DNA from 3 places in the Niveispirillum sp. GW835-FHT14G11 genome. Region 3 is predicted to be linked to each of the others. Evidence: predicted binding sites of a transcription regulator. Region 3 holds the regulator's gene; each other region holds the start of a gene.
What was found. Region 3 encodes PhoB, which activates phosphate uptake and scavenging genes when phosphate is short. Its sites were predicted from a motif close to TNTCATAAAACTGTCA; they were not measured.
Positions count from the first base shown of each region.

Region 1 (9,622 bases), 100 kb from region 3:
CCGTAAAATTTCTTGTCTCTATATTGTGACGGATCGCCTTCCACAAATCTTCATTTATGCTAGTCTCTAAGTTCATCTCGACCTCACACTAGAAATATTTGAGGCTGCCAGGGGTGATTGTAGCATAAAACAAAAAGGCCAACGGGTCACGCCCGTTGGCCTTTTGCATTGCTCTAAAATACCCCTATAGGAAGCGTAATGCTCCCATAGTGTTTATATTACTCCGCCGCTGCCGGTGCGGCGAGGTTGCGCAGCACGTACTGCAAGATGCCGCCATTCTTGAAATAGTCGACCTCGTCCAGCGTATCGATACGGCAGAACAGGTTGACCACTTCCGTCGACCCGTCGGCGCGGGTGATGGTCAGCTTCAGGTCCATGTGCGGCGACAGGCCGGCTTCCACGCCCTCGATGTCGAAGGTCTCCGAACCGTCCAGCTTCAGGGTGTGGCGGGTGACGCCGGCCGGGTACTGGAGCGGCAGGATGCCCATGCCGACCAGATTGGACCGGTGGATACGCTCGAAGCTCTCGGCCACCACGGCGCGCACGCCCAGCAGGCGGGTGCCCTTGGCGGCCCAGTCGCGCGACGAACCCGTGCCATATTCCTGGCCGGCGAACACCACCAGCGGCGTGCCCTCGGCCTGGTACTTCATCGAGGCATTGTAGATCGGCATGACCTCGCCCGTGGGGACATACTTGGTCAGGCCGCCTTCGACGCCGTCCAGCATCTCGTTCTTGATGCGGATATTGGCGAAGGTGCCGCGCATCATGACTTCATGGTTGCCACGGCGGGCGCCATAGCTGTTGAAGTCGGCGACGATGACGTCGTGCGACAGCAGGTACTCACCGGCCGGGCTGGCCTTCTTGATGTTGCCGGCAGGCGAGATATGGTCGGTGGTGATGCTGTCGCCCAGGATGGCGAGCGCGCGGGCACCCTTCACGTCCGACACGTCGCCCGGCGTCATGGTGATGCCGTCGAACAGCGGCGGACGCTTGGCGTAGGTCGACTTCTCGTCCCACTGATAGGTCATGCCCTCGACGGTCTTGATCTTCTGCCACTGCTCCGGCCCCAGGAACACGTTGGCATAGCGGCTGACGAACATTTCGCGCGTCAGGAACTGGGAAATCGTGTCCTCGATCTCCTTGTTCGTGGGCCAGATGTCCTTCAGATAGACGGGCTGGCCATCCTTGCCGGTGCCGATCGGGTCCTTGGAGATATCCAGGTGCAGGGTGCCGGCCAGGGCATAGGCCACCACCAGCGGCGGGGAGGCCAGATAGTTGGCGCGGACCTGCGGGGAGACGCGGCCCTCGAAATTACGGTTGCCGGACAGGACGGAGGCGACGGTCAGCTTGCCCGCATCCACGGCGGCGGCGATGGGGTCCGGCAGCGGGCCGGAATTGCCGATGCAGGTGGTGCAGCCATAGCCGACCAGATTGAAGCCCAACTGATCCAGGTAGGTCGACAGGCCGGCGGCGTTCAGATAGTCGGTGACGACCTGGGACCCAGGGGCCAGCGACGGCTTCACCCACGGCTTGGTCTTCAGGCCCAGCTCCACCGCCTTCTTGGCCACCAGACCGGCAGCGAACAGCACCGACGGGTTGGAGGTGTTGGTGCAGCTGGTGATGGCGGCGATCACGACATGGCCGTGATCCAGCTTGTAATCGGCACCGGCGACATCGGTCGGCTGGCTGACGGGGCGGCCGGCAACGTCGGTGGCCAGGAATTCACCGAATTCCTTGGTGACGCTGGACAGCAAAACCCGGTCCTGCGGACGCTTCGGGCCAGCCAGCGACGGCTCCACCGAACCCAGCTCCAGCTCCAGCGTGTCGGTGAAGACCGGGTCGGGCGAGGACGCATCGCGCCACATGCCCTGGGCCTTGGCGTATGCTTCCACCAGCGCCACGCGGTCGGCGTCGCGGCCCGTGAAGTGCAGGAAGCGGATGGTCTCGGCGTCGATCGGGAAAATGCCGCAGGTGGCGCCATATTCCGGGGCCATGTTGGCGATCGTCGCGCGATCGGCCAGGGTCAGCGCGTCCAGGCCGGGGCCGTAGAACTCGACGAACTTGCCCACCACCTTCTTCTTGCGCAGCATCTGGGTGACGGTCAGCACCAGATCAGTGGCGGTCGCCCCCTCCCGCAGCTTGCCGGTCAGCTTGAAGCCGACAACTTCCGGGATCAGCATGGAGATCGGTTGGCCCAGCATCGCTGCTTCCGCCTCGATACCGCCCACGCCCCAGCCCAGCACGGCCATGCCGTTGACCATGGTGGTGTGGCTATCGGTGCCGACCAGCGTGTCCGGATAGGCGACGGTGGCGCCGCTCTGATCGGTATCGGTCCAGACGGTCTGGGCCAGATATTCCAGGTTCACCTGATGGCAGATGCCGGTGCCCGGCGGGACCACGCGGAAATTGTTGAACGCCTTCTGGCCCCAGCGCAGGAACTCGTACCGCTCGCCATTGCGCTGGAATTCCAGCTCGACATTCTCGTCGAACGCCTGGGGCGTGCCGAAGCTGTCCACCATCACCGAATGGTCGATAACCAGATCGACGGGGGTCAGCGGGTTGATCTTGGTCGGATCACCACCCAGGGCTACCATGGCCTCACGCATCGCGGCCAGATCGCAGACGGCGGGCACGCCCGTGAAATCCTGCATCAGCACGCGGGCCGGGCGATAGGCGATCTCGCGGTCGGACCGCTTATCGACCAGCCACTGGGCCACGGCCTTGACATCGTCAACGCTCACCGTGCGCCCATCTTCGAAGCGCAGCAGGTTTTCCAGCAGCACCTTCATCGAGAAGGGCAGGCGCGACACGTCGCCCAGGCCGGCCTTCTCCGCTTCGGGAATGCTGAAATAATCAACGGACTTGCCGCCGACGGTAAGCGTGCGGCGGGTCTTCAGGCTGTCGTGGCCGGTGAACGTGGACATCGGGGGGTGACTCCTCCAACGGGGTCGCGGGGTAAACGGCAGACCGTATCTCGCCCCGGCTCCAGCGTCCGGGACCGTTGATCTGCCTGGATGGCGTTTCGGTGCGTGGTGTAACGCTTTTTGCGGTGCGGGGAAAGGGCAGGTTGAGGGGATCAGCCCCCGATTTTTGTACAGATCGGGCTGTATTCAGGGCTTGTTGCGAAACGATCTTAATTGGGTGCGGTCGTTACCGCGGCCAAAGCCGCCTTTTCTGCGCGGCCCTTGATGATATGCAGGACCGCTTCGTGAAAATCGTTCAGGAATATCTGTCCCCACCACGCGCTGTAATCGTTGAACGGGGTAGCCATTTCATAGCTGGTGATCAGCGTGACCCGTGTGCCGCCATCGGGCAAGGGCAGAAGTTCATAGCGCCCGTTCTGGATACGCAGATAGTCAGCGTCCACGCGCACATGGGATTCAATATGTTTGGGGATCGAGTCTGGCTGGAAGCGGAACTCCCAGGCCAGCAATTGCCCCGGCTGCCACTCCGTCACGATTTCCTGGAAGTACACGCCCTCCTGCCACCGTAGATGCCGGACCGCACCAACGCCAACGCCGTCCATCCGCGCATCCACAGGGCCGGGTAGGCCGACAAAACTATGGCTAAAGCTGGCGATACGCTCTGACGTGGCGATATCGCGTATCTCCACGGTGTGGTCCCAGACCAGCGCCGGCGGTGCATGGATATCCACGACGGTACGCACATGCTCCTCCCGTACCGGATATACTGCCTGCCGTTCTACTGGCATGCCAACCAACGGCAGGACCAGCATCAGCAACGGCAATCGTCGTGCTCCTGGCCACGGAGAAAATGAGCGGATAAACGGGATGGCCGCAAATCCCATGGACATGAATATCGGCGCCGCCATCACCACGCATACCGTCCCCTCGTGGAACAGTAGGATCGTGCCCAGCAGGACTACCGCCATCAGCCAGAAGCAATGTGCGAAGGCGCGGCGCGGCGGCCATAGGCCTTGAGGGTCGGCGATCGAGAGGTAGAGAGAGCAGATACAGAAAGGCGTCACCAGAAGGCCGACGATGAAGTAAAGAAGCCCGCTTTCCACATAAATGGCAAGGTAGAGCACCAAGGCGTACAGGCAGGTAATGACGCTTGCCCGAATGACGGCAATCCGAGTTGTGCCATTGCCTTCGCCCCTGTCGGCACTCATGCGACCCCCACTCACAACATTTCAGCGTATCCCCAAGAAGCTGACGCTACAGCAGCCGCGTTAAGATGCCCAAAAGTTTCCCAACCCGGCCCATCCGAATTGGTGAATGGCCCGCGCGGTACAGCAAATTTGAAATAATATCTCTTTTGCCCGGGCACGGTTGACAGGGGCTCATTTTTCACAGAGATGTCATGCCGTCAGCGCGGGATGCGTTCGTTGCATGGCTGCTACCATGCAGGGGCGAAGGCGCGATAGAGGGACCCTTATCGATGCTGTCTTACACCGTCCGGCGCCTGCTGGAAGCGATCCCGACATTGCTGGTGATCGTGGCCCTGTCGTTCTTCCTGATGCATTCGGCCCCCGGCGGCCCGTTCGACAGCGAACGCGTGCTGCCGCCGGAGATCGAGGCCAACCTGAAGGCGGCCTATAACCTGGACAAGCCGGTCTGGCAGCAGTTCCTGATCTATCTGGGCAATGCGGTGCAGGGCGATTTCGGCCCCTCCTTCACCTATAAGGACTTTTCCGTCTCCGAACTGATCGGCACTGGCTTTCCGGTGTCCCTCAAGCTTGGCCTGTCGGCGATCACGCTGGCGGTGCTGATCGGCTGCACGCTGGGCATCCTGGCCGCCATGCGCCAGAACACCAGGACCGACTATTCCATCATGGGTGTGGCGATGGTCGGCATCACCATCCCGAACTTCGTGATGGCGCCGCTGCTGACCCTGGTGTTCGGCATCTATCTGGGGCTGCTGCCGGTGGCGGGCCTGGGCGACGGGTCGTTCCGCAACCTGATCCTGCCGGTAGTGGCCCTGTCGCTGCCGCAGATCGCCATCATCAGCCGCCTGACGCGTGGCGGCATGGTGGAGGTGCTGCGGTCGAACTTCGTGCGCACCGCCCATGCCAAGGGTCTGCCCGAACATCTGATCATCACCCGCCACACGCTGCGCGCGGCGCTGCTGCCCGTCATCTCCTATCTGGGGCCGGCCATCGCCGGGCTGGTGACGGGATCGGTGGTGATCGAGCAGATTTTCGGCCTGCCGGGTATCGGGCGCTATTTCGTTCAGGGTGCGATCAATCGCGACTACACGCTGGTGATGGGCACCGTCATCACCTATGGCAGCCTGATCGTGCTGATGAATCTCGCCGTCGATCTGGTCTATGGCCTGATGGACCCGCGCGTCCGCTACGACTGATCCAAACTGAAGAACAACAGGTAAGGACAGGGAACCATGCGCATCACCCTCAACTTGCGTGCCGGCGTCGCCCTTGGCGCCATGATGTTGCTGTCGGCCTGTGGGCAGCCGGCCGACAAGCAGGCCGCCAAGCCCACGGTGGAGGAGGCGACAGCCTTCATCGCCAAGGCGGAGGCCGAACTGGGCGTGGCGCGGGAGAAGGGTTCCCGCATCGCCTGGGTGCAGAATACCTATATCACGCCCGACACGCTGGCCATCGCCGCCGATAGCAACGCCGCCTATTCGGCACTGGTCGCAAGGCTGACGGCGGAGAGCAAGCGCTTCGTGGGCCTGGACCTGCCGCAGGATGTGGCGCGCAAGCTGAACCTGCTGCGCGGGGAAACGGCCCTGCCGTCCCCGTCCGACCCGGCCCTGAACAAGGAACTGGCGGAGCTGGACGCCAAGCTGGGTGAGCTTTACGCCACCGGCAAGGTCTGCCGCGACGATGGCAGCGATTGCAAGACGCTGGACGAGATCGACGACATCTTCCGCACCTCGCGCGACGAGAAGGAACTGAAGCGCCTGTGGACCGGCTGGCACAAGGTGGCCCAGCCAATGAAGCCGCTATACCAGCGTCAGGTGGAAGTGGCCAATATCGGCGCCAAGGAACTGGGCATGCCCGACACGGGCACCCTGTGGCGCAGCGGCTATGAAATGGCGCCCGAGGCGTTCGAGGCGGAGGCCGACCGGCTGTGGGAACAGGTGAAGCCGCTTTATACCGGCCTGCACTGCTATGCCCGCACCAAGCTGGGCGAGACCTATGGCACCGATGTGGTGCCGCAGGACAAGCCGATCCCGGCGCATCTGCTGGGCAATATGTGGGCGCAGGCCTGGGGCAATGTCTATGACCTGATGGCGCCCAAGCAAGCGGCCCAGAATGTCGACGTCACGGCCCTGCTGACCAAGGCCGGCTACGATCCGATCAAGATGACCAAGTCGGCGGAAGGTTTCTTCACCGGCCTGGGCTTTGAGGCGCTGCCCCAGACCTTCTGGGAACGCTCGCAGATCACCCGCCCGCGCGACCGCGAGGTGGTGTGCCATGCGTCGGCCTGGGATATCGATGACAAGGACGATATCCGCATCAAGATGTGCACGAAGGTCAATGGCGACGATTTCCAGACCCTGCATCATGAGCTGGGCCATAATTTCTACCAGCGCGCCTACAAGAACCAGACGACCCTGTTCCGCAATGGTGCCAATGATGGCTTCCACGAGGCCATTGGCGATTTCATCGCCCTGTCGGTGACGCCGGGTTACCTGGTCAAGCTGGGCCTGCTGGACAAGGAGCCGAGTGCCGATGGCGACGTGCCGCAGCTGCTGAACATGGCGCTGGACAAGGTGGCCTTCCTGCCCTTCGGCCTGTTGATCGACAAGTGGCGCTGGAACGTCTTCAACGGCAATATCAAGCCGGAAGACTACAACAAGGCCTGGTGGGAACTGCGCACCAAGTATCAGGGCGTGGCTGCCCCGATCGAGCGCACAGAGGCCGATTTCGACCCCGGTGCCAAGAACCATGTGCCGACCAGCGTGCCCTATGTGCGCTATTTCCTGGCGCATGTGCTGCAGTTCCAGTTCCACAAGGCCGCCTGTGATCAGGCCGGCTTCACCGGTCCGCTGCATCGCTGCTCCATCGCCGGCAACGCCGAGGTGGGCAAGCGCTTCAACGCCATGCTGGAAATGGGCGCTTCCAAGCCCTGGCCCGAGGCGCTGAAGGCTTTCACCGGCACCGAACAGATGGACGCATCGGCCATGCTGGCCTATTTCGCGCCGCTGAAGGAATGGCTGGACAAGCAGAACGCGGGCAAGAGCTGCGGCTGGGAGTAAACGACGGGAGGGACGTTGATGCCGACATTGCGGCGGGAAGGGAAATGGAAATTGTCGGTCTATGGACCGGGCGACCATCCCCCGCCCCATTTTCACATCATCGGTCCCGACCATGACGTGATCGTGCATGCCGTCAGCTTTCAGCCGTTGGGCGGGACACTGACGGGGGTGCCGGACGCGTTGATGCAATGGGCGCGGGCCAACCAGGATGTTATCCTGGCCATGTTCCAGGCCCTGAACCCGACAAGGAGGTGATGGGATGCGTACACCCCGGATCAAATCCGTTACCACTCTGCCGGGCTTCAAGGTGCGGCTGGAATGGGACGTTGGACAGATATCGGTCGTCGATATTGCCGACATCATCGACCGCTATGACATCTTCGCGCCAATCCGGGAGAACCCGGCCCGGTTCGACCAGGTGACAGTTGGTGAGTACGGGTACGACCTGCATTGGTCGGACCTGATGGAAATCCCCTGTACGCAGCTTTGGCAGCGGTCGCAGGTCCAGGCCGCAGAATAGTGCCGTAGGGAAAGAGCGAACGACGATGGTTCAAGACATCACCGGCGGGGCCAACCGGGCCGCGCTGATCGAAAAGGCGGGCGAAGAGATCCAAGGCCGTTCCCTGTGGCAGGATGCGCGTCGGCGTCTGTTTGCCAACAAGATGGCGGTGGCCAGCATGGTGGTGCTGGGGATCATCACCTTCATGGCGGTGTTTGCCGATTTCCTGAGCCCGCATGCCTATGACGAGGTCTATTGGGACTATATCGGCGTGGGACCGCAGTTGGAGGGCAGCCACTGGTTCGGCACCGATGCCAATGGCCGCGACCTGTTCATCCGCACGCTGTACGGTGCCAAGGTGTCGCTGGCGGTGGGCGTGGTGACCACGCTGGTGGCGCTGGTGATCGGCGTGGCCTATGGCGCGGTGGCCGGGTTCTTCGGCGGGCGTATCGACAGCATCATGATGCGCATCGTCGATGTGCTCTATTCCATGCCGCTGATGTTCTTCGTCATCATCCTGGTGGTGGTGTTCGGCCGGCACATCATCCTGGTGTTCGCGGCCATCGGCTGTGTCGAATGGCTGACCATGGCGCGCATCGTGCGCGGCCAGACCCTGTCGGTGAAGCGCAAGGAATATATCGAGGCGGCCCGCGCCGCCGGCGTCTCCACGCCCAACATCATCCGCCGCCACATCATCCCCAATGTCATCGGCCCGGTCATCGTGTTCGTGACCCTGCTGGTGCCCGTCGTCATCCTGGTGGAAAGCTTCCTGTCCTTCTTAGGGTTGGGCGTGCAGGAACCGATGACCAGCTGGGGCGTGCTGATCTCCGAAGGGGCGGCGCAGATGGAGAATGCCCCGCATATGCTGGTCTTCCCGGCATTGTTCCTGGCGGTGACGCTGTTCTGCTTCAATTTCATCGGTGACGGCCTGCGCGATGCGCTGGACCCCAAGGATCGCTGAGGAACGCTGGATATGACCGCAATTTTGGAAGTCCGCGACCTCCAGGTCCGCTTCGCCACGCCCGATGGCGAGGTTTCGGCCGTCAATGGCGTGTCCTTCGACGTGAACGCCGGCGAATGCGTCGGCATCGTGGGCGAGAGCGGGTCGGGCAAGAGCCAGCTGTTCATGTCGGTGATGGGCCTACTGGCCCGCAACGGCCGCACCATGGGATCGGCGAAGTATCGCGGCACCGAGCTGGTGGGCATGCCGGTCAAGGACCTGAACAAGATCCGCGGCGACAAGATCGCCATGATCTTTCAGGACAGCATGACCGGCCTGACCCCGCATCTGCGCATCGGCAGACAGATGACCGAGGTGCTGGTCCAGCACAAGGGCATGAGCGAGAGCCAGGCCGTCAAGCGCGCCCTGGAGATGCTGAATCTGGTGCGTATCCCCGAGGCCGCCCGCCGTCTGGCTCAGTATCCGCACGAGCTGTCGGGCGGCATGCGCCAGCGCATCATGATCGCCATGGCGCTGCTGTGCGAGCCGGAACTGCTGATCGCCGATGAGCCGACGACGGCGCTGGATGTGACGGTGCAAGCGCAAATCCTGGACCTGATGGCCGACCTGAAGAATGTGACCCGGGCCGCCATCGTGCTGATCACCCATGATCTGGGTACCGTCGCCGGCCTGTGCGACAAGGTGCAGGTCATGTATGGCGGGCGGTTCATGGAAACCGGCACGGTGCGGGACATCTTCTATTCCCCCGCCCACCCTTACGCTGCCGGCCTGCTCGCCTCCATGCCGCGCCTGACGGAGGTGCGGTCGGACACGCTCTACGCCATTCCCGGCCAGCCGCCGAACCTGCAGCGCCTGCCCAAGGGCTGTCCGTTCCAGGAACGCTGCGACTTCGTGCATGAGCGTTGCGTGGCCGAACTGCCCTTGCTGCGCGCGGTTGCGCCTGGCCATGCCAAGGCCTGCCATCTGGTCAGCCT
Region 1 is NZ_JBXAFZ010000001.1:485,364-494,985, forward strand. Features, by position in the region: gene AC1Q7F_RS02435 (TIGR02391 family protein) at 1-76, opposite strand, end outside; gene acnA (aconitate hydratase AcnA) at 219-2,924, opposite strand; gene AC1Q7F_RS02445 (SRPBCC family protein) at 3,134-4,132, opposite strand; gene oppB (oligopeptide ABC transporter permease OppB) at 4,402-5,325, shown strand; gene AC1Q7F_RS02455 (M2 family metallopeptidase) at 5,362-7,188, shown strand; gene AC1Q7F_RS02460 (DUF4160 domain-containing protein) at 7,207-7,443, shown strand; gene AC1Q7F_RS02465 (DUF2442 domain-containing protein) at 7,448-7,708, shown strand; gene AC1Q7F_RS02470 (ABC transporter permease subunit) at 7,734-8,648, shown strand; gene AC1Q7F_RS02475 (ABC transporter ATP-binding protein) at 8,661-9,622, shown strand, end outside.
Region 1: the regulator PhoB is predicted to act here: its motif matches at 4,309-4,324, upstream of oppB (oligopeptide ABC transporter permease OppB).

Region 2 (9,622 bases), on a different contig from region 3:
CGCAAAATTCCGGATCGGTGTCGGTTCGACCCTGGCTTTGCGCCAAGTGAGTAAGGTGATGGCTCAGGTCGGGCATGCCAGTGCCGCCAGTTTGCCCAAGGTGGTCCAGTTGCGCGACGTGCCGGTGACGCCGGCCGCCTTCAGCACCTTCACCGGATCGATGGCTTTCTGCAGGATAGCCCCGGCGAAATCCAGATAGAGTACGTCGCCGGCCGCGTGCAGCCGCGCCGGCCCGTCCCCGATCAGCGCTTTCAGCCGGGCCAGCGCCCCCGCATCGGGCACGCCCGACAGGAAGAATACCAGCAGATGGTTGGGCGCGGTCTCCGCCGCATCCGGGAAGGGATTGCCGGCGATGGCCGCCTCCAGCGCCCCCGCATCGCGCAGCACATGGTCGGCGGAAAAGCCGAATCGTGCCGCGAACGCCGCCGGCAGCCGCTCCGCCAGGCCCTCGCCGCTCTGGGCATCGAAGACGATGTTCCCGGATTGCAGCAGGGTGCGGACGCGGGTGAAGCCCATCTCCTCATAAAGCTGCTTCCACAGCGCCATCTTCACGATCTTGTTGCCGCCGACATTGATGCCGCGCAGCAGGCAGACATGGGTTGGCATCGACATCTCCCCCTTAGGCCAGCCGCAGCGTGGCGATGCCCGCCAGCACAAGCAAGGCCGAACCCGTGCGCCAGCGACCCACGGGTTCCCGCAGCCACAATTTCGCGATCAGCAGGGCGAAGATCACACTGGTCTCCCGCAGGGCGGCGACCAGGGCGATGGGCGCATGGGTCATGGCCCAGATGGCGATGCCATAGCCGGTCAGCGCCATGGCCCCGCCCACCAGATCGCGCCGCCATCCGGCCAGCATGGCTTGCCAAAGGCCCTTCCCGCCACGGCGAGCCCAGGCCAGTGCCACCATGGGCGGGGCGTTCAGGATGAACAGCCAGGCGGTGTAGGAAACGCTATCGCCGCCGACCCGCGCACCCAGCCCGTCCAGGGTCGTATATCCGGCGATGAAGGACGCGGTGGCCAGGGCCATCAGCACGGGCCGGGGATCGGTCCGCAATCCCGCCCCGCCGCGCAGGGCCAATGCTGCGATGCCCGCGGCGATCAGCAGCACGGCCAACCCTTCCCCCGGCCGCAAGGGGTCGGTGCCCAGCACCAGCCCGGTCAGCGCCACCAGCGGCGGTGCTGACCCGCGTGCGATGGGATAGACCTGGGACAGGTCGCCCAGCCGATAGGTGCGCACCAGGAAGACCTGATAGGCGGTATGGAAGGCCAGCGAGGCCGCCAGATAGGGCCAGGCCGCCAGAGGCAGCGGCCCTGTGAAGGGCAGCAGGAACAGCCCCGCCACGGCACACCAGACATTCAGCATGGTGATCCCCACCAGCCGGTCGCCCCCGCCCTTCAGCAGGCTGTTCCAGCCCGCATGCATCAACGCCGCCAGCAACACCAGCGGCACCACCCAATCGTCCATCGCCCGTTCCAACCGGTTCGTCACCGGAACAATACCAGCAGCCATTGAAAATTGCTGCTGGAGGCCGGCGACCGCCGGCCCGCGCCACATGGCGCGCTAGCCAAGGGCGCGGATGCGCCCGCCCGGCGCCTGACGGAGCAGTATGACCGCATTGGTGCCATGCGGGGGCCTGACGATGATAATCGGCTGATGGGGTGAAAATCACTGTTGCCAAGCCGGGAGCCCTTGGCTATAACCCCGCCCACTTCACCGCGGCGCCCCGATAGCTCAGCGGTAGAGCAACCGCTTCGTAAGCGGTAGGCCGTTGGTTCAAATCCGACTCGGGGCACCATCCTCCACCCTTTTCTTCTTGGGTGGCTGCTTGATGAAGCCGGTGACAACTCTGCATCCTTTGCTGAAGCATTTGGCGACCCCCCGGTTTCGACCAGCTTGGTTTTGCCCCTCCTTAAAATAACGCCGCACCTTTGCAACCGCCCGCGTGGCGCGGCTGCATTGCCCGTCTGTCGATTGCTGTTGGCGACATATTAGTATTACTAATTATCGCACACATCCTCCAGGTTCCCTTGCCCAGGGAACGGCTTGTCATGGCGGGTTCGTTAGCGGTAACAATACCGCCGACCGGCCCCGGGCGAACCGGCGGCCAGGAGGAAACATGTCAAGCGGGAGTGTACGATGTCTCTGCATGGGAAACTGCTGATCGGCCGTAGCCGCATCGCCACTGAATCCGGGTTCAAGGCTGTCGATCCGGCCGCCGATGCGCAGATCGAACCCGCCTTCGCCCAGGCCAATCCGGCCCATGTCGATCAGGCCTGCGCCCTGGCCTGGGCCGCCTTCGACGGGTTCCGCGAGACGGCACCGGAGGATCGTGCCCGTTTCCTAGAAAAGATCGCCGACAATATCGTGGCTATCGGCGACGAACTGCTGGAGCGTGCGGGCGCCGAAACCGGCCTGCCCCGCGCCCGGCTGGAAGGCGAGCGCGGCCGTACCGTCGGCCAGCTGCGCCTGTTCGCGTCCGTGCTGCGCAATGGCGACTGGCTGGGGGCCCGCATCGATGGCGCCCTGCCGGAGCGCAAGCCGCTGCCACGTGCCGACCTGCGCCTGCGCAACATTGCCGTGGGCCCGGTGGCGGTGTTCGGCGCATCGAACTTTCCGCTGGCCTTCTCCGTCGCGGGTGGCGACACGGCGTCGGCGCTGGCCGCGGGCTGCCCCGTGGTGGTGAAGGTGCATTCCGCCCATCCCGGCACGTCGGAACTGGTGGGCGAGGCCATTGCTGCGGCCGTGGCGGAGCTGGGCCTGCATGAGGGCGTGTTCTCCCTGCTGTCGGGCACGCAGCGCGAGTTCGGTCAGGCCCTGGTGGCCGACCCGCGCATCAAGGCCGTGGGTTTCACCGGTTCGCGCGGCGGCGGTCAGGCCCTGATCCGCATCGCCCAGTCGCGCCCCGAACCCATCCCCGTCTATGCGGAGATGAGCAGCATCAACCCCGTCATCCTGCTGCCCGCTGCCCTGTCGGCCAGGGCCGAGGCGCTGGGGACGGCGTTTGTCGGCTCCCTGACCATGGGTGCGGGCCAGTTCTGCACCAATCCCGGCCTGATCCTGGCTGTGGATGGTCCGGACCTGGAGCGGTTCACGGCCGCGGCCGCTGCCGCACTCGCCAATGTCGCCCCCATCACCATGCTGACGCCCGGCATCTGCCAGGCCTATCGCACGGGCGTGGCGGCGCTGGCCGGGCATGACAAGGTCACTACCGTGGCCCGCGTGGCCGAAGCCGGCGGCAACAAGGGTGCGGGTGCCCTGTTCAGTGTGACGGCGGCCGACTTCCTGTCCGACCATGCGCTGGGGGCGGAAGTGTTCGGGTCGTCGTCGGTCATCATCCGCTGCGCCGATGTCGGTGTGCTGAAGGATGTGCTGGAGCATCTGGAAGGCCAGCTGACGGCGACGCTGCATCTGGACGAGGGCGACCATGAGGCGGCGGCCGGTTTGCTGCCGACGCTGGAGCGCCGTGCCGGCCGCATCCTGGCCAATGGCTGGCCCACGGGTGTGGAGGTCTGCCACGCCATGGTGCATGGCGGCCCGTTCCCGGCCACCAGCGACAGCCGCGCCACCTCGGTCGGTACGCTGGCCATCGACCGTTTCCTGCGTCCCGTCTGCTATCAGGACATTCCCGATGCCCTGTTGCCGGTGGCCCTGAAGCGTGCCAACCCGCTGGGCCTGAACCGCCGTATCGACGGCGTGGTGCAGAAGGCTTAACGACGGCGATTGTCAGAGCGTGTTTCCGATGACCGGAAACACGCTCTAGGTTTTCGTTTTCTTCAAGCGCCGGCGCCGCATCCGCGGCTTGGCTTACGCGCCACGAGGCGCGCGGCGGCGGTCGCCGCCGGAGCGGTTTCCAGGCGCAATCAAAACCGCTCTCGCACGGGGATCGGCACCAGGCGGGCCCCGTGTCCGCCGCCGGACCCTGCCGCATCATCGGTTCCCTGCAGCATCACGGCGAAGCCGATCTGCAGGGAACCGATGGTCAGTCCTGTCAGGAAGCAGAAGACGCCCAGCCCCAGCCAGCCCATCTGGGTGGCCATGGCCAGGCTGCGCAGATGCAGCGCGTCAGTGGCGACGATGATGGCGGCCACGGCCACGCCCAGGCCGAAGCCCAGGGCGGCGTGACGCAGCATGAAGCGGATCAGGGGCGGCATGGCGAGGCCCTCCGGCAGGAAATGGGTGATCTCAGCTTGTCACTCCTTCCACCGGCGGCCAAGCGGCGGACTGCCGCATGGGGATGGTTACCCCTGCTTTTCCAGTGCCGCCACGCCGGGCAGTTCCTTGCCTTCCAGCCATTCCAGGAACGCCCCGCCGGCCGTGGAGACATAGGAGAAGCGGTCGGCCACGCCGGCATGTTCCAGCGCCGCCACCGTGTCGCCACCACCGGCCACCGACAGCAGCTTGCCTTGCGCCGTCAGGTTGGCGGCGATGGCGGCCACGGCGTTGGTGGCGCTGTCAAACGGCACCAGCTCGAACGCGCCGAACGGGCCGTTCCAGACCAGGGTCTTGGCGCCTTCCAGCTTCCTGCCCACCAGTTCCACGGTGGCGGGACCGGCATCCAGCATCATCTCGCCATCCCGGATATCGGTGACGGCGGTGACGCGATGGTCGGCATTGGCCTTGAACTCTCTGGACATCAGGCCATCGACCGGCAGCACGATTTCGCATCCGCCGGCCGCCGCCTTCTCCATGATGGCGCGGGCCTGGTCGGCCATGTCGCGCTCGCACAGCGAGGAGCCCACCGACACGCCCTTGGCGAACAGGAAGGTGTTGGCCATGCCGCCGCCCAGGATCAGGATATCGACCTTGCTCACCATGTTCAGCAGCAGGTCCAGCTTGGTGGAGATCTTGGCCCCGCCGACCACGGCCGCCACCGGCCGCTCCGGTGCTGCCAGCGCCTTGCCCAATGCCTCCAGCTCCGCCTGCATCAGCCGGCCGGCGGCGCTGGGCAGCAGATGGGCGATGCCTTCGGTCGACGCATGGGCGCGGTGGGCGGACGAGAAGGCGTCATTGACATAGATGTCGCCCAGTGCCGCCAGCCCCTTGGCCAGCGCCGGATCGTTCTTTTCCTCACCGGCATGGAAGCGGGTGTTTTCCAGCAGCAGCGTGCCACCGGCCGGCAAGGCGGCAATGGCCGATGCTGCCGCCTCGCCCACGCAATCGGTGGCGAAGGCGACGGGTGCGCCCAGGGCCTTTTCCAGAGCCGGCACCACCTGGCGCAGGCTGTTCTTCTCGTCCGGACCGTTCTTGGGGCGGCCGAAATGCGACATGATGACGACCTTGGCGCCCTTGGAAGCGATTTCCTTCAAGGTCGGCACCAGCCGGTCGATGCGGGTGGTGTCGCTGACCTGCCCATCGGCGACGGGCACGTTCAAATCGGCGCGGACAAGCACGGTCTTGGCCGAAACGTCGATGGTGTCGAGGGTCTGGAAGCGCATGGAGAAGGTCCCCGTCAAAATATGTTTGGGCAGGCGATGGCCGGGCGGCAGCAAACACCATTGCGGGGGCGCTTTCAACCGCCACCCCTTGGCGGGTCGGTTGCAAAAAAATCGCCGCGCGCGATAGACAGCCCTTCACGAAATTGTCATCGTTGGATTGAAACGGCCGGAATCCGGGGCGAATCAGCCCGCCGGCCGTGCTTTGGCGTGTTTGTGGTGTGCTTATGTCCAGCCTGGAGATTGAACTGAAACTGGCGGTGGCGCCGGCCGACATGGATCGGCTGCGCGGGCTTGCCTGTCTTTCGGACACCATCGCCAAGCCCAAGGTCAAGTCGCTGGACAGCATCTATTTCGATACAGAGGACCGCCGCTTGGTGGCCGCCGGCCTTTCCCTGCGTGTGCGCCGCGTCGGCCGCAAGCTGATCCAGACCCTGAAATCGGCGCCCAAGCCCGGCGCCGGTGCCCTGGTGCGCGGGGAATGGGAAGTGGAGGTGGCCCAACCCCGCCCCGACCTGTCGCTGCTGCCCGATCCCACGGTGCTGGAAGGGCTGGGGGAGATCGGTAATGACGATCTGGTGCCCGTGTTCGAAACCCGCATCCGCCGCCAGGTCCGCCATCTCTGCCCGCGCCCCGGCCTGGTGGTGGAGGTGGCACTGGACCAGGGGGAGATCGTGGCCCCCGGCGGCCTGTCCCTGCCCGTGCATGAGGCGGAACTGGAACTGATCGAGGGCACGGACACGGCCGCCCTTTACGATCTGGCCCGCGTCATCCATGCCGAGGTGCCGGTGCGTCTGGAGATGGCGACCAAGTCGGCCCGCGGCTATGCCCTGTCGTCCGGCGCCACCCCGGTCAGCGCCAAGGCATCCAAGCTGGTGCTGGCCCCCGATGGCACGGTGGAGGAGGCGCTCTCATCCATCGTGCGCCATTGCCTGGCCCATCTGATGGCCAACGAGCCGGTGACGCGCCTGGGCCAGGATCCGGAAGGGGTGCATCAGATGCGTGTGGCGCTGCGCCGCCTGCGCTCGGCCCTGCAGATCTTCCGCCCCTTCATCCCGGCCGACCAGATGGACAGTCTGGGCCCGCGGGTGAAGGCGCTGGCCGATGCCCTGGGCCCGGCGCGGGAATGGGACGTGTTCCTGGGTGAGCTGCTGCCCCCCGTCACCGCCGCGCTGCCGGGCCATGATGGTTTGGCGTCGCTGGAAATGGCGGCGCGGGCGGCGCGGGACCGCGGTTATGCGCTGGTGCGCGCCACCCTGGCCGACCCGGCCCACACCGCCCTGCTGCTGGACCTGGCCGCCTGGGTTGATGGACGGGAATGGCGCAACCAGCCGGTCAGCGAGCAATCGACCCTGCTGCTGTCGCCGGTGATCGAGATGGCGGGCGCCCTGCTGGACAAGCGCCACCGCCAGGCCCGCAAACGCGGACGCGGCTTCGCCCGGCTGGCGCCGGCGCCCCGGCATGAACTGCGCATCTCCCTGAAGAAGCTGCGCTATGCCGCCGATTTCTTCCGGTCGCTGTATGAGGGCAAGGCGTTGCGCCGGTTCCTGGAGGATATGTCGGCCTTCCAGGACCGGCTGGGTCATCTGCAGGACGTGGCCACCGTGGACAAGCTGGTGGCGGAGCTGGAGAAGGCCGACGGTGCAGCGCTGCCCGCCGACTGGCGGCTGGGGGCCGGTCTGGTCGCCGGCTGGCACGCCCGTGGCCTGCACGACCTGGAAGAGGATACGGTGGCCGACTGGCATCGCTTCGCCGATGCCAAGCCCTTCTGGCAAGATGGCAAGGAAGACGGGGATGGGGAGCGCTGAGCCCCGCTGCCGCCCGCTCCCAGCATAAGGAACCCCCATGCGCACGATTCTGGTCAGCAATATCAAGGGCGGTGTCGGCAAGACGACCATCGCCACGCATCTGGCCGCCTATTTCGCGGGTCATGGGCACAAGACGGCACTGGCCGACCTGGACCGGCAGAAATCCTCCCTGGGCTGGTTGAAGACCCGGCCGGACACGGCGTCACCCATCCAGGGACTGGACTGGGTGAAGGAGATCGGCAAGCCGCCCGCCGGCACCGGCCGGCTGGTCATCGATGCGCCCGCCGCCATGCGCCCCAAGGATGTGGAGGAACTGATCCGCCTGTCCGATGTGGTGGTGCTGCCCGTTCTGCCCGGCGCGTTCGACGAAGCGGCGACGGCCCGCTTCCTGGACAAGCTGGAGGAGGTGAAGGCCATCGCCAAGGAGAAGGTGCCCGTGGCCATCGTCGGCAACCGCCTGCGTGCCCGCACCAAGGCCGCCGACCGGCTGGATGCCTTCCTGGCCGGTGCCGGCCATCAGGTGGTGGCACGCCTGCGCGACAGCCAGATGTATACCGACCTGGCCGCGGAAGGCCTGACCCTGTTCGACCAGAAGGCCAAGCGCGCGGCGGATTTGCGCGGCGATTGGGCGCCGTTGCTGACCTTCGTGGGATAGGGTCAGGCGGCAGCCTTCAGCCGCGCCCGCAGCGCCAACACGCGGTTGCCATAGTCGCGGCCGCGGGCCTGATCCATCCAGGTATGGTAGCGGCCGATCGCCAAAGCCGGGTCGCCCGGCAAACTGTCCAGCGCCTCGCGCAGGATGCCGGCACCGACGCGCAGATTGATGTCGGCATGCAGCAGGTGGCTGATGTCGGGCACGCGGTGGGCGTGCCAGCGCACATTCACCTGCATCCAGCCCAGATCGGCATCCTTGACGTCTTCCGCAGGCAACCGGTGGATCAGGTCCATCGCCGCCTCGAAATTCTCCGGATGGTAGGACAAGGCCGTGGTGCGCACGGCATAGGGCCAGGGTCCCGTGCGACCCCGTCGGTCGAACCGGCTTTCCACATAGGAGACGGCGTAGAGCAGATAGGGGTCCAGCTGCGCCAGCCGCCCTGTGCGTTCCCAGATCGTGCCGGACAGTGACAGGGCCCGTGCCGGGGCCGCCGACAGCGCCAGACCAGCCGCCGCCGTGGCCAGCAGGGCGCGGCGGGTGAGGGGCTGTTGCGGCGTCAGATCATCCATGGCCTTTCATAGCCCGGCGTCAGCGTCCCGTCCAGACGGGCGCAGGGCGGCATCCGGCTACGGGTCCGTGCCGCCGGCGCGCGGTCACCATCGGCGTTAACCACAAACGCCCCTTCCTTGCGCAGTGCCGTCGAAACGGGTAGCGTTCGCAGCGCAGCATTTTGGGGACAGGGGCGTTCAACCGTGGGACAATCGGCCAGTGCGGCGCATGATGCGCCGCGATCCTCGTTCGGCGCCTTGTTCCTGTCCGCCATCGGCGTGGTGTTCGGCGATATCGGCACCAGCCCGCTCTATGCCATGAAGGAAGCCTTCGCCGGGCCGCACCCGTTGCCGGTGGACCGCATGCATGTGCTGGGCGTGCTGTCGCTGGTGTTCTGGACCGTGATGCTGGTGGTGTCGATCAAGTATGTCGCCATCATCATGCGCGCCGACAATGAGGGGGAGGGCAGTTCCTTCGCCCTGCTGGCGCTGCTGCAGAAGGCGTTGGCCAACAATGCCAGGCTGACCACGCTGGCCGGTGCCGTGGGCGTGTTTGCGGCCGCTCTCTTTTATGGCGACAGCGCCATCACGCCCGCCATTTCAGTCTTGAGCGCGGTGGAGGGGTTGCAGGTTGCGGCCCCGGACTTGGCACCCTGGACCCTGCCCATCGCCATTGTCATCCTGGTCGGCCTGTTTGCGGTGCAGGCCAAGGGGTCGGCCGCGCTGGGCGGGGCGTTCGGCATGCTGATGCTGATCTGGTTCGTGGTGCTGGCCGTTCTGGGCGTCGTCAATCTGGGCAAGGCTCCGGGCGTGCTGGCGGCCCTGTCGCCGCACTATGCCGTGGCCTTCCTGGCGCATGATGGCTGGATCGGGTTCCTGGCGCTGGGCAGCGTCGTGCTGTCTGTGACGGGGGCAGAGGCGCTATACGCCGATATGGGGCATTTCGGGCGCGGGCCCATCCGGCTGGCCTGGTACATGCTGGTCTGGCCGGCCCTGATGCTGAATTATTTCGGCCAGGGCGCCCTGCTGCTGAGCAATCCGGAGTCGGCCGCCAATCCGTTCTTCTTCATGGGGCCGTCCTGGGCCGCCATGCCGCTGGTGGTGCTGGCCACATTGGCCACCATCATCGCCAGCCAGGCGGTGATATCCGGCGCCTTCTCCGTGACGCGTCAGGCCAT
Region 2 is NZ_JBXAFZ010000005.1:148,100-157,721, reverse strand. Features, by position in the region: gene AC1Q7F_RS11335 (DUF1697 domain-containing protein) at 64-606, opposite strand; gene AC1Q7F_RS11330 (EamA family transporter) at 620-1,510, opposite strand; tRNA gene AC1Q7F_RS11325 (tRNA-Thr) at 1,722-1,796, shown strand; gene AC1Q7F_RS11320 (aldehyde dehydrogenase (NADP(+))) at 2,138-3,712, shown strand; gene AC1Q7F_RS11315 (hypothetical protein) at 3,862-4,152, opposite strand; gene AC1Q7F_RS11310 (phosphoglycerate kinase) at 4,240-5,436, opposite strand; gene AC1Q7F_RS11305 (CYTH and CHAD domain-containing protein) at 5,661-7,241, shown strand; gene AC1Q7F_RS11300 (ParA family protein) at 7,279-7,896, shown strand; gene AC1Q7F_RS11295 (lysozyme family protein) at 7,899-8,465, opposite strand; gene AC1Q7F_RS11290 (potassium transporter Kup) at 8,649-9,622, shown strand, end outside.
Region 2: the regulator PhoB is predicted to act here: its motif matches at 5,570-5,585, upstream of AC1Q7F_RS11305 (CYTH and CHAD domain-containing protein).

Region 3 (9,622 bases):
CCCGTAACGGGGTCATCGGCCATGAAGGCCGCATGCCCTGGAAGCTGCCCAACGATCTGCGTTTCTTCAAGCAGGTGACCATGGGCAAGCCGGTGATCCTGGGCCGCAAGACGTGGGAGAGCTTCGGGTCGAAACCCCTGCCCGGCCGCCCGCACATCGTGCTGACCACCAACCGCGACTTCACGGCCGACGGCGCCATCGTGGTCCATGATCTGGACAGCGCCATCGAGACCGGCAAGCGCCTGGCGGAAGAGGCCGGGGTGGAGGAGGTGATGGTGATCGGCGGGGCGCAGATCTATGCCATGACCCTGGCCCTGGCCGACCGCGTCTATCTGACGGAAATCGCGGCCAGCCCGCCGGGCGACACCCATTTCCCCGATTTCGACCGCACCGCCTTCCTGGGCGAGGAGCTGGCGCTGCAGATGCCGGAAGGGCCCGACCGGCCGGCCTATCGCGTCACCCTGTTCCATCGGCGGTGATCCATGACGGACCTGCATCCCTGGCAGCAACAGACGCTGGATAGTGGATTGATGCTGGCGGCAGCGTCCGACATTGCCGTCGACGACCAGGAGCTGGTCCGCCAGACCCTGGCCACCATCGACAGCGTGCCGGTGGCGGAACGCGGGCATTACGGCAGCAATGACGGCAGCTGGACCGCCATCACGCTGATCGACATGCCCACCAGCTATGCCATACCGGCCGGCACCCCGACCCCTACCCTGGCCCATTTGCCGGTGCTGGATGGGATCATGGCCGGTTTGGGCGGAACCGCGCATGGTGCCTATATCCTGCGCCAGCCGCCCCACGGCATGCTGAAATGGCATTTCGACAATCAGGCCCTGCATCTGCCGTTCTGCCGGCTGTTGCTGACCGTTCAGGCCGCACCCGACGCCTTCACCTGGATCGGGCATGAGAAGGTGGCCTTCCCGCCCGGCACATTGTGGACCGGCGACTTTGCCTTCCCGCACCAGGTGGAAAATGCCACCGATCAGGACCGGTTGGTGATCGCGCTGGATTACATACCCACCGACACCGTCCGTGCCCATTTCCCGGCAGAACTTTATGCCGATCCGGATCGGCGTGCGGACCTAGCCGGCGAGGCCTGTGCTCATCTGACCCATTGGCGCTTTGCCCGGGCCTCCTGAACGACCCGCCGGCTCACGGAACCTTCTTGACCGATCGTTCGCTTTTCGCTTAATGTCTCCATCGGAGACTTCAAGACATGCTGAAAACCGTTCTTCCCCTGCTGTTCAAGGTGAGGCCCAAGATGGTCTATGACATGATCCGCCAGCAGATGGTGGGTTCCCTTCCCTTCGTGCGCCATTGCGGCATCGATCTGGTCAGTATTGGCGATGGCATCGCCGAGGCCAGGGTGACCGACCGGGCGGAGGTGGGGAACCATCTGGGCACACCCCATGCCGGCGTCATCTTCACGCTGGCCGAAACCGCCAGCGGTGGGGCGATGGCGGGGGCCATGGCGCCCGTGCTGATGAATGTGCGCCCCGTGGCGGCCCAGGCCACGATCCAGTTCCTGACCCTGGCCAAGGGTGATCTGCGGGCCACCGCCCGCACCGGCCGTCCTGGCGCGGAACTGCGGGCGGAGTTGGAGGCCGAGGGCAAGGTGCGCTTCCCCGTGGAGGTGGAGATCACCGACGCGGCCGGCAATCCGGTGTCGACGATGGTGGTGGAATGGTACGTCAGTCCCAAGCGGCCCTGACCACCACCCCGCCACGACGGGACAGCTTCCACCATGGCGACCTGCGGGCCGCATCCCTGGCGGCGGCATTGGTGATGGTGGAGGCGGACGGCCCCGACGCCCTGTCCTTGCGCGCCGTGGCGGCGGCCACGGGCGTGAACCACCGGGCGCTATATCGTCATTTCGCCGACAAGCACGAACTGACCCTGGCCCTGGCGGCGCAGGGATTCGATCGGCTGGCGATCGGCATTCAGGAGGGCTTCGATGCCGACGGCCGGCCCGGTGCGGGTCCGCTTTACCGTGCCTATGTCGATTTCGCGCTGGAGCGCCCGTCACTCTATGCCCTGATGTATGGCATCCCCGGCCAGGATTACCTGACCCAACCGACCCTGGCACCCTCGGTCGCCAAGGTGACGCGGCTGGCCGCACGCGCCTTCCGCCAGCCCGACGACCCGCCCGGCTTCAGCATCGCGCTGCGCGACCGGGTGATGCGGGCTTGGGGGGAGGTGCACGGGCTGTGCGACCTCTGGCGGCGGGGCGCGCTGCGGGCCCGCAATGCCGATGCGGCCAAGGACTATATCCTTGCTTTGCTGGCGCAATGATGCGCCCGCCACCTCTGCGCCAGGGGATAAGCCGACGCGACGGTTTGGCACTTCACGCCGGGCCGGTACCGGCTATCCTCCCCGCCCATGCAGCTGACGACCATCCCCGATGAAACCCTGCCCCAGGCGCTGAACAGCGTGGCCGCGAACTTGGCGCCCGGCAGCCTGACGGCCAAGGTGCTGGCCCGTATCGCCGCCACGCGCGATCTGGTGGCACTTGGCGTGGACACGGAAGAACACCGCGCAGCGGCCGTCGATCTGGCCCGCGCCTTCGGCATCGGCGTGATCGACGAGGCGCCGCAGGATGCCTTCTCCTATGATGGTCGGGCCATCCGCACCCGGTCGGAAGCCTATGTGCTGATCCATGAGGTGGCGCATTGGCTGGTCGCCCCGCCGGAACGGCGCGGGCTGATCGATTTCGGCCTGGGTGCCGGCCCGGAATCGGGCCGCGTCAACGAGGCCAACAGCGCCATCGCCGTGGACCAGCAGGCCCAGATCCGGGAAGAGGCGCTGGCCTCGCTTCTGGGCATCCTGTGGGAGGTGGAGTTGGGCCAGCCGGCCATCCTCGCCTTCCTGGAACAGAACTGGCTGGAAGGCTGGGATCGCCCGGCCTGCGCGCAGAATCTGGCCGACAATGTCGAACAGCTTTTCCAGGCGGGTTTGATCGCTGCGGATGGGCGGCCGTTTGCGCCGGAATCGTGCGTTGCGGGCGCCCGCGCCGCAGCTTGATGTCGTAATTCCACAAGCCCTTGCGGGGAAATCCAGGATGCGGTTCCCTGGTGGCAAAATCAATTGCCCCAGGGGGGATACCCATGTCCGCGACGCCCGCTTCGGCGCCTGCCATCCTGTCCATGATCGGCAACACCCCGATCGTCCGCATCACCCGTTTCGATACCGGCCCGTGCGAGCTGTATCTGAAGCTGGAGAACCAGAATCCCGGCGGCTCCATCAAGGACCGCATCGCGCTGAAGATGATCGAGGCGGCGGAGGCCGATGGCACGCTGGCCCCCGGCGGCACCGTGATCGAGGCGACGGCCGGCAATACCGGCCTGGGCTTGGCCCTGGTCTGCGCCGCCAAGGGCTATCGCCTGATCCTGGTCATCCCCGACAAGATGGCGACGGAGAAGATCAACAATCTCCGTGCCCTGGGTGCGCAGATCCATATCACCCGGTCGGACGTGGGAAAGGGGCACCCCGCCTATTACCAGGACATTGCCGAGCGCCTGTCGAATGAGATCCCCGGCAGCTTCTATGTCAACCAGTTCGCCAACCCGGCCAATCCCCGCGCGCATGAGGAATGGACGGGGCCGGAAATGTTCGCACAGATGGATGGCGATATCGATGCGGTGGTCTCCGGCATCGGGTCCGGCGGCACCTTCACCGGCCTGGGTGCCTTCTTCGCCAAGGCCAGCCCCAAGACGGAAATGGTGATCGGCGATCCCGCCGGCTCCATCATCGCCGATCTGGTGAACAAGGGCACGCATGACGAGCCCGGTTCCTGGGTGGTGGAAGGGGTGGGTGAGGATTTCGTGCCGCCCATCTGCGATCTCCAGTACGCCAAGGCCGCCTATTACGTCACCGATACCGAAAGCCTGAACGCCGCGCGCGACCTGCTGCGGCGGGAGGGCATCCTGGCCGGGTCGTCGTCGGGCACCCTGTTCGCCGCCGCCTTGAAATATTGCCGCGCCCAGACCACGAAGAAGCGCGTCGTCACCTTCGTCTGCGATACGGGCAACAAATACCTGTCGAAGATGTTCAATGACGCCTGGATGGAAGATCACGGCTTCACCCCGCGCGACCGGCACAACGACCTGCGCGACCTGATGACCCGCCGCTTCGACAAGGGCCAGGTGGTCACCGTCGGGCCGGAGGACACGCTGCTGACGGCGTACAAGCGCATGCGGATCAGCGACGTATCGCAGTTGCCCGTGATGGAGGGGGAGCGGGTGATCGGCATCCTGGATGAAAGCGACCTGCTGCTGCATGTCGAAAAGGACCCGGCCCGGTTCCGCGACAAGGTCTATACGGCCATGGTCAACCGGCTGGAAACCCTGCCCGTCACGGCGACCATGGCCGATCTGCGCGCCCTGTTCGACCGCAACATGGTGGCCATCATCATGGACGGCACTCTGTTCCTGGGCCTGCTGACCCGCACCGACGTGCTGAACCATCTGCGCCGGCAGTTGGGGTGATATCCGCTCGTAATGCTCTCCCCGTCATCCCAGCGAAAGCCGGGACGCAGGGGCCACAAGACAAACCTCGACGCTGCGTCGATCGAAGCTGCCGACAGGTCGGGTGCCTGGCCCCTGGGTCCCGGCTTTCGCCGGGATGACGAAACAGGGCTTATCTGCGAAACAATAACGGGCGCGGCCAACGGCAGCGCCCGTTATTGTTTCAACGCTCCCCAACACTCACATCGTCGTCTTGGTATCCAGCGCGTATCCCGCCGACCGGACGGTGCGGATCACGTCCTGCTCTTCCGTCTCGTTCAGCGCCTTGCGCAGGCGGCGGATATGCACGTCGACCGTCCGCAGCTCGACATAGACATCGTGGCCCCAGACGATGTCCAGCAGCTGCTCGCGCGAGAACACCCGGCCGGGATGCTGCATGAAATGGCGCAGCAGGGCGAATTCCTTGGGTCCCAGATGGATGTCGCGGCCGCCTCGGCGCACGCGGTGGGCGGCCAGATCCATGGAGATGTCGGAAAAGCGCAGCAGTTCCTCCGCCAGACCCGGCGAGGCGCGGCGCAGTACGGCGCGGATGCGGGCCACCAGTTCGGTGGGGCTGAACGGCTTGGACAGGTAATCGTCGGCACCGCTGTTCAGGCCACGCACCTTGTCCGCCTCCTCGCCCCGCGCCGTCAGCATGATGACCGGGGTCTCGCGGGTCTTGGGATTGCGGCGCAGCTGGCGGCAGACCTCCAGCCCGCTCATCAGCGGCAGCATCCAGTCCAGCAGGATCAGGTGCGGGCTGCGCTCGTCGGCCTGTAGCAGCGCTTCTTCCCCGTCACCGGCGGTGATGACCCGGAACCCTTCACGCTCCAGATTGTAGGTCAAAAGAGTGACGAGATCGGCTTCGTCTTCGACAACCAGGATCAGCGGCTTCAAGGCGGCGTTCATCGGTATCCCTGGGGGCTAGGCGGTTGCGGGCGGGGGCGATCAGCCCTCGCCCTCGGCCGGTTCGATGATGGTGAAGCTGGAATTATCGCCCTTGGGACGGGCACCGGTCAGCGGCTGGCCCTTGACCAGGAAATGCACCGTCTCGGCAATGTTGGTGGCATGGTCGCCGGCGCGTTCCAGGTTCTTGGCGATGAACAGCAGGTGCGTGCAGGGCGTGATGTTGCGCGGGTCTTCCATCATATAGGTCAGAACCTCGCGGAACAGGCTGGTATAGAGATCGTCCAGCTCCTCGTCCCGGTGCCAGGCGGCCACGGCCTTGTCGACATCGCGGTCGATATAGGCATCCAGCACATCCTTCAGCATCTCCTGCACCAGGCGGCCCATGCGCGGGATGGTCCCGGCGGGGCGCATGACCGGCAGCTGGGCCAGCGCGATGGAGCGCTTGGCGATATTGGCGGCATAATCGCCCGTGCGTTCCAGATCGGCGGAGATCTTCAGGGCGGCCAGCACCTCGCGCAGATCGACGCCCACCGGTGCACGCAGCGCCAGCATGCGGATGGCATCATGTTCGATCTGGCGCTCGAACTCGTCCAGCCGGGCGTCGCCCTGCATGACTTTGGTGGCGCCCTCAACATCGCGGCGGCCCACGGCCTGCACGGCCGCTTCCACCTGCGCCTCCACCACGCCGCCCATCTGGGCGATCTGGTTGGACAGGCGCTGCAATTCCGCCTCGAAGGACTTGACGGTATGTTCGGTCGGCGACATGGACGTGGGTCCTCGGATTGTGGGGCGGGTCGGCGATCACCCGCAGGTCAGGTCGAGCGGAGCGAGCCCTGACCTGCGGTGATAGGCATCAGCCATACCGACCGGTGATATAGCCCTGGGTGCGCTCGTCACGCGGGTTGGTGAAAATCTCTTCCGTGTCGCCCACTTCCACCAGGTCGCCCAGGTGGAAGAAGGCCGTGCGCTGGGAGACGCGGGCGGCCTGCTGCATGTTGTGGGTGACGATGGCGATGGTGAAGCTTTCGCGCAACTCGTCGATCAGCTCTTCGATATGCGCGGTGGCGATGGGGTCCAGGGCCGAGCAGGGCTCGTCCATCAGGATCACTTCCGGGCTGACGGCCACGGCGCGGGCGATGCACAGGCGCTGCTGCTGACCACCCGACAGGCCGGTACCCGGCTCCTGCAGGCGGTCCTTCACCTCGTTCCACAGGCCGGCGCGCTTCAGCGAGGTCTCGACGATTGCGTCGAACTCGTCCTTGCGGGTGGCCAGGCCGTGCAACTTGGGTCCGTAGGTGACATTCTCATAGATCGATTTCGGGAACGGGTTCGGCTTCTGGAACACCATCCCGACCCGGGCGCGCAGCTGCACCACGTCCAGCTTCGGATCATAGATGTCCTGACCATCCAGCAGGATCTGGCCTTCGACGCGGCAGATGTCGATCGTGTCGTTCATGCGGTTCAGGGTCCGCAGGAAGGTCGATTTGCCACAGCCCGAGGGGCCGATCATGGCCAGCACCTCGTTGCGGTAGATATCGACATTGACGCCGTGCAGGGCGCGCTTGGCGCCGTAATACACCTTCACGTCGCGGGCTGACACCTTCACCGTCTGGGTGGAGGCGGCTTGCACGGGCTTGTTCAAGGTCATGCTGTCCATTCTTACCACCGACGTTCGAATTTCTTGCGCAGCCAGATGGCGGCGCCGTTCATCATGATCAGGAAGGCCAGCAGCACGAGGATGGCGGCCGAGGTCAGTTCGACGAAGCCGCGCTCTGGCTTGTCCGACCACATGAAGATCTGCACGGGCATGACGGACGAGCTGTCCAGCAGGCTGTCCGGGGCCGAGGTGATGAAGGCGTTCATGCCGATCATCAGCAGCGGTGCCGTCTCACCCACGGCATGGGCCATGCCGATGATGGTGCCGGTCATGATGCCCGGCATGGCCAGCGGCAGCACATGGTGCAACACGGCCTGAAGCTTCGACGCGCCCATGCCCAGCGCCGCCTCCCGGATTGAGGGCGGAACGCCCTTCAGCGACGCGCGGCTGGCGATGATGATGGTGGGCAGCACCAGCAGGCCCAGCACCAGGCCGCCGACCAGCGGGGCCGAGCGCGGCATGCCGAAGAAGTTCAGGAACACCGCCAGACCCAGGAGACCGAACACGATGGAGGGCACGGCCGCCAGATTGTTGATATTGACCTCGATGATCTCGGTGAAGCGGTTCTTCGGCGCGAACTCTTCCAGATAGACCGCCGCCGCGACACCGATGGGCAGGGCCGTGAACAGGGTCACCGCCATGGTCAGCAAGGTACCGACGGCCGCCCCCAGCAGACCCGCCAGTTCGGGATAGTTGCTGTCGCTGGCCGTGAAGAAGGTGGTGTTGAAGGCCGTCCGCACGTCGCCGCGCTGTTCCAGCGTATCGAACCAGACCAGTTGCTTGTCGTTGATCGGCCGCTGCACCTCCGGCAGATCACGGTCGATGCCGCCCTTCATGATCTGGTTGATGCCGTCCGAGGCCGGCAGCCAGATCTCCACCGTCTGGCCGACCAGGGCCGGGTCCTTATCCAGCATCTTGCCAAGGCGCACGCCAGCCACCGGGCTGATCAGCCCGCGCACGTCGCGCTTCTCGATACGGCCGGTGACCTCGGGGAACTCCTTGTACAGGGCTTCGCTCACCAGGGTCTGGAAGGCACCGCGATCCCATTCGGCCGGGTTGCCGGTGCCCTGCGGATCGATGACGCTGGCATCGATGCTAACGGCCAGCTTCACTTCCGTCTGGAAGAAGGCCGAAGTGCCTTCCTTCAGCAGGGTGGACAAGAGGATGACCAGCATGGCGCAGGCGAAGACGATCGCCAGGATGCCATACAAGCGGAAGCGTCGTTCGGCGGCATAGCGCGCCTTCAGTCGCCTGGTTGCAATGTCGCCAGTGTGGAAGGACACGGGGAGGGCTGCCTGCATCGGCTCTGCGATCTCAGTCATATTTTTCCCGGTATTTCTGGACGATACGGAGGGCGACGACGTTCAGCGCCAGGGTCACCAGGAACAGGACCAGACCCAGGGCGAAGACCGACAGCGTCTTGGCACTGTCGAACTCCTGGTCGCCGACCAGAATGGACTTGATCTGCACGGTGACGGTGGTGACGCTGGCCAGCGGGTTCAACGTCAGGCTGGCCTGCAGACCGGCGGCCATCACCACGATCATCGTCTCGCCGATGGCGCGGCTGACGGCCAGTAGCAAGGCACCGACGACACCGGGCAGGGCCGCGGGCAGCACCACCTGTTTGATCGTCTCCGACTTGGTCGCCCCCAGGCCGTAGGACCCGTCGCGCAGCGACTGCGGCACGGCATTAATCACGTCGTCGGCCAGGGAGGAGACGAAGGGCACGATCATCACGCCCATCACGATGCCGGCGGCCAGCGCGCTCTGCGAGGAGATGGGGATGCCGAAGAAGGCGCCCAGGTCGCGGATGAACGGCGCCACGGTCAGGATGGCGAAGAAACCATAGACCACGGTGGGCACGCCGGCCAGGATCTCCAGTACCGGCTTCACCAGGCCGCGCACCCGCCGGGGGGCGTATTCGGACAGGTAGATGGCTGACATCAGGCCGACCGGGGCCGCCACCAGCATGGCGATGGTGGCGATCAGCAGCGTGCCGGTGAACAGTGGAATGGCACCGAAGGCCCCGGACGAGCCCGCCTGGTCGGCACGCATCGCCGTCTGCGGCGACCATTGCAGGCCGAACAGGAACTCCGTGATCGGCACCTTGGTGAAGAACCGGATGCTTTCGAACAGCAGCGACAGCACGATGCCAACCGTGGTCAGCACCGCGATGGTGGAGCAGATCACCAGCAGCGTGGTGACGATGCGTTCCACATTGTTGCGCGCCCGGAAAGCGGGGCTGATCTTCGACCAGGTGTAGGCCAGGGCGCCGCCGGCCAGCGCCACGACGGCACCGAACAGGGTCCAGTCCGACAGGCCGCGCAGCTGCGTCATATGCGACGCCGCCGGCTGGATGGCGTCGATGACGGCCGGATTCACATATTGCGCCTGCCCGATGGCCAGATTGCCGACATTGATCAGCAGCAACTGGCGGTGCGTCTGGGTCAGGGCAGAGGCGCCATCGGCGATGGAGGTCAGCAGCGTCTCCAGCTCGGCCGGCGCCAGCATGACGCGCGCCCAGGCCTCCAGCTGTTCCGGCGACATC
Region 3 is NZ_JBXAFZ010000001.1:585,663-595,284, reverse strand. Features, by position in the region: gene AC1Q7F_RS02935 (dihydrofolate reductase) at 1-479, shown strand, start outside; gene AC1Q7F_RS02930 (aspartyl/asparaginyl beta-hydroxylase domain-containing protein) at 483-1,145, shown strand; gene AC1Q7F_RS02925 (PaaI family thioesterase) at 1,223-1,717, shown strand; gene AC1Q7F_RS02920 (TetR/AcrR family transcriptional regulator) at 1,690-2,298, shown strand; gene AC1Q7F_RS02915 (elongation factor P hydroxylase) at 2,386-3,027, shown strand; gene AC1Q7F_RS02910 (pyridoxal-phosphate dependent enzyme) at 3,111-4,490, shown strand; gene phoB (phosphate regulon transcriptional regulator PhoB) at 4,710-5,417, opposite strand; gene phoU (phosphate signaling complex protein PhoU) at 5,457-6,182, opposite strand; gene pstB (phosphate ABC transporter ATP-binding protein PstB) at 6,271-7,074, opposite strand; gene pstA (phosphate ABC transporter permease PstA) at 7,077-8,396, opposite strand; gene pstC (phosphate ABC transporter permease subunit PstC) at 8,389-9,622, opposite strand, start outside.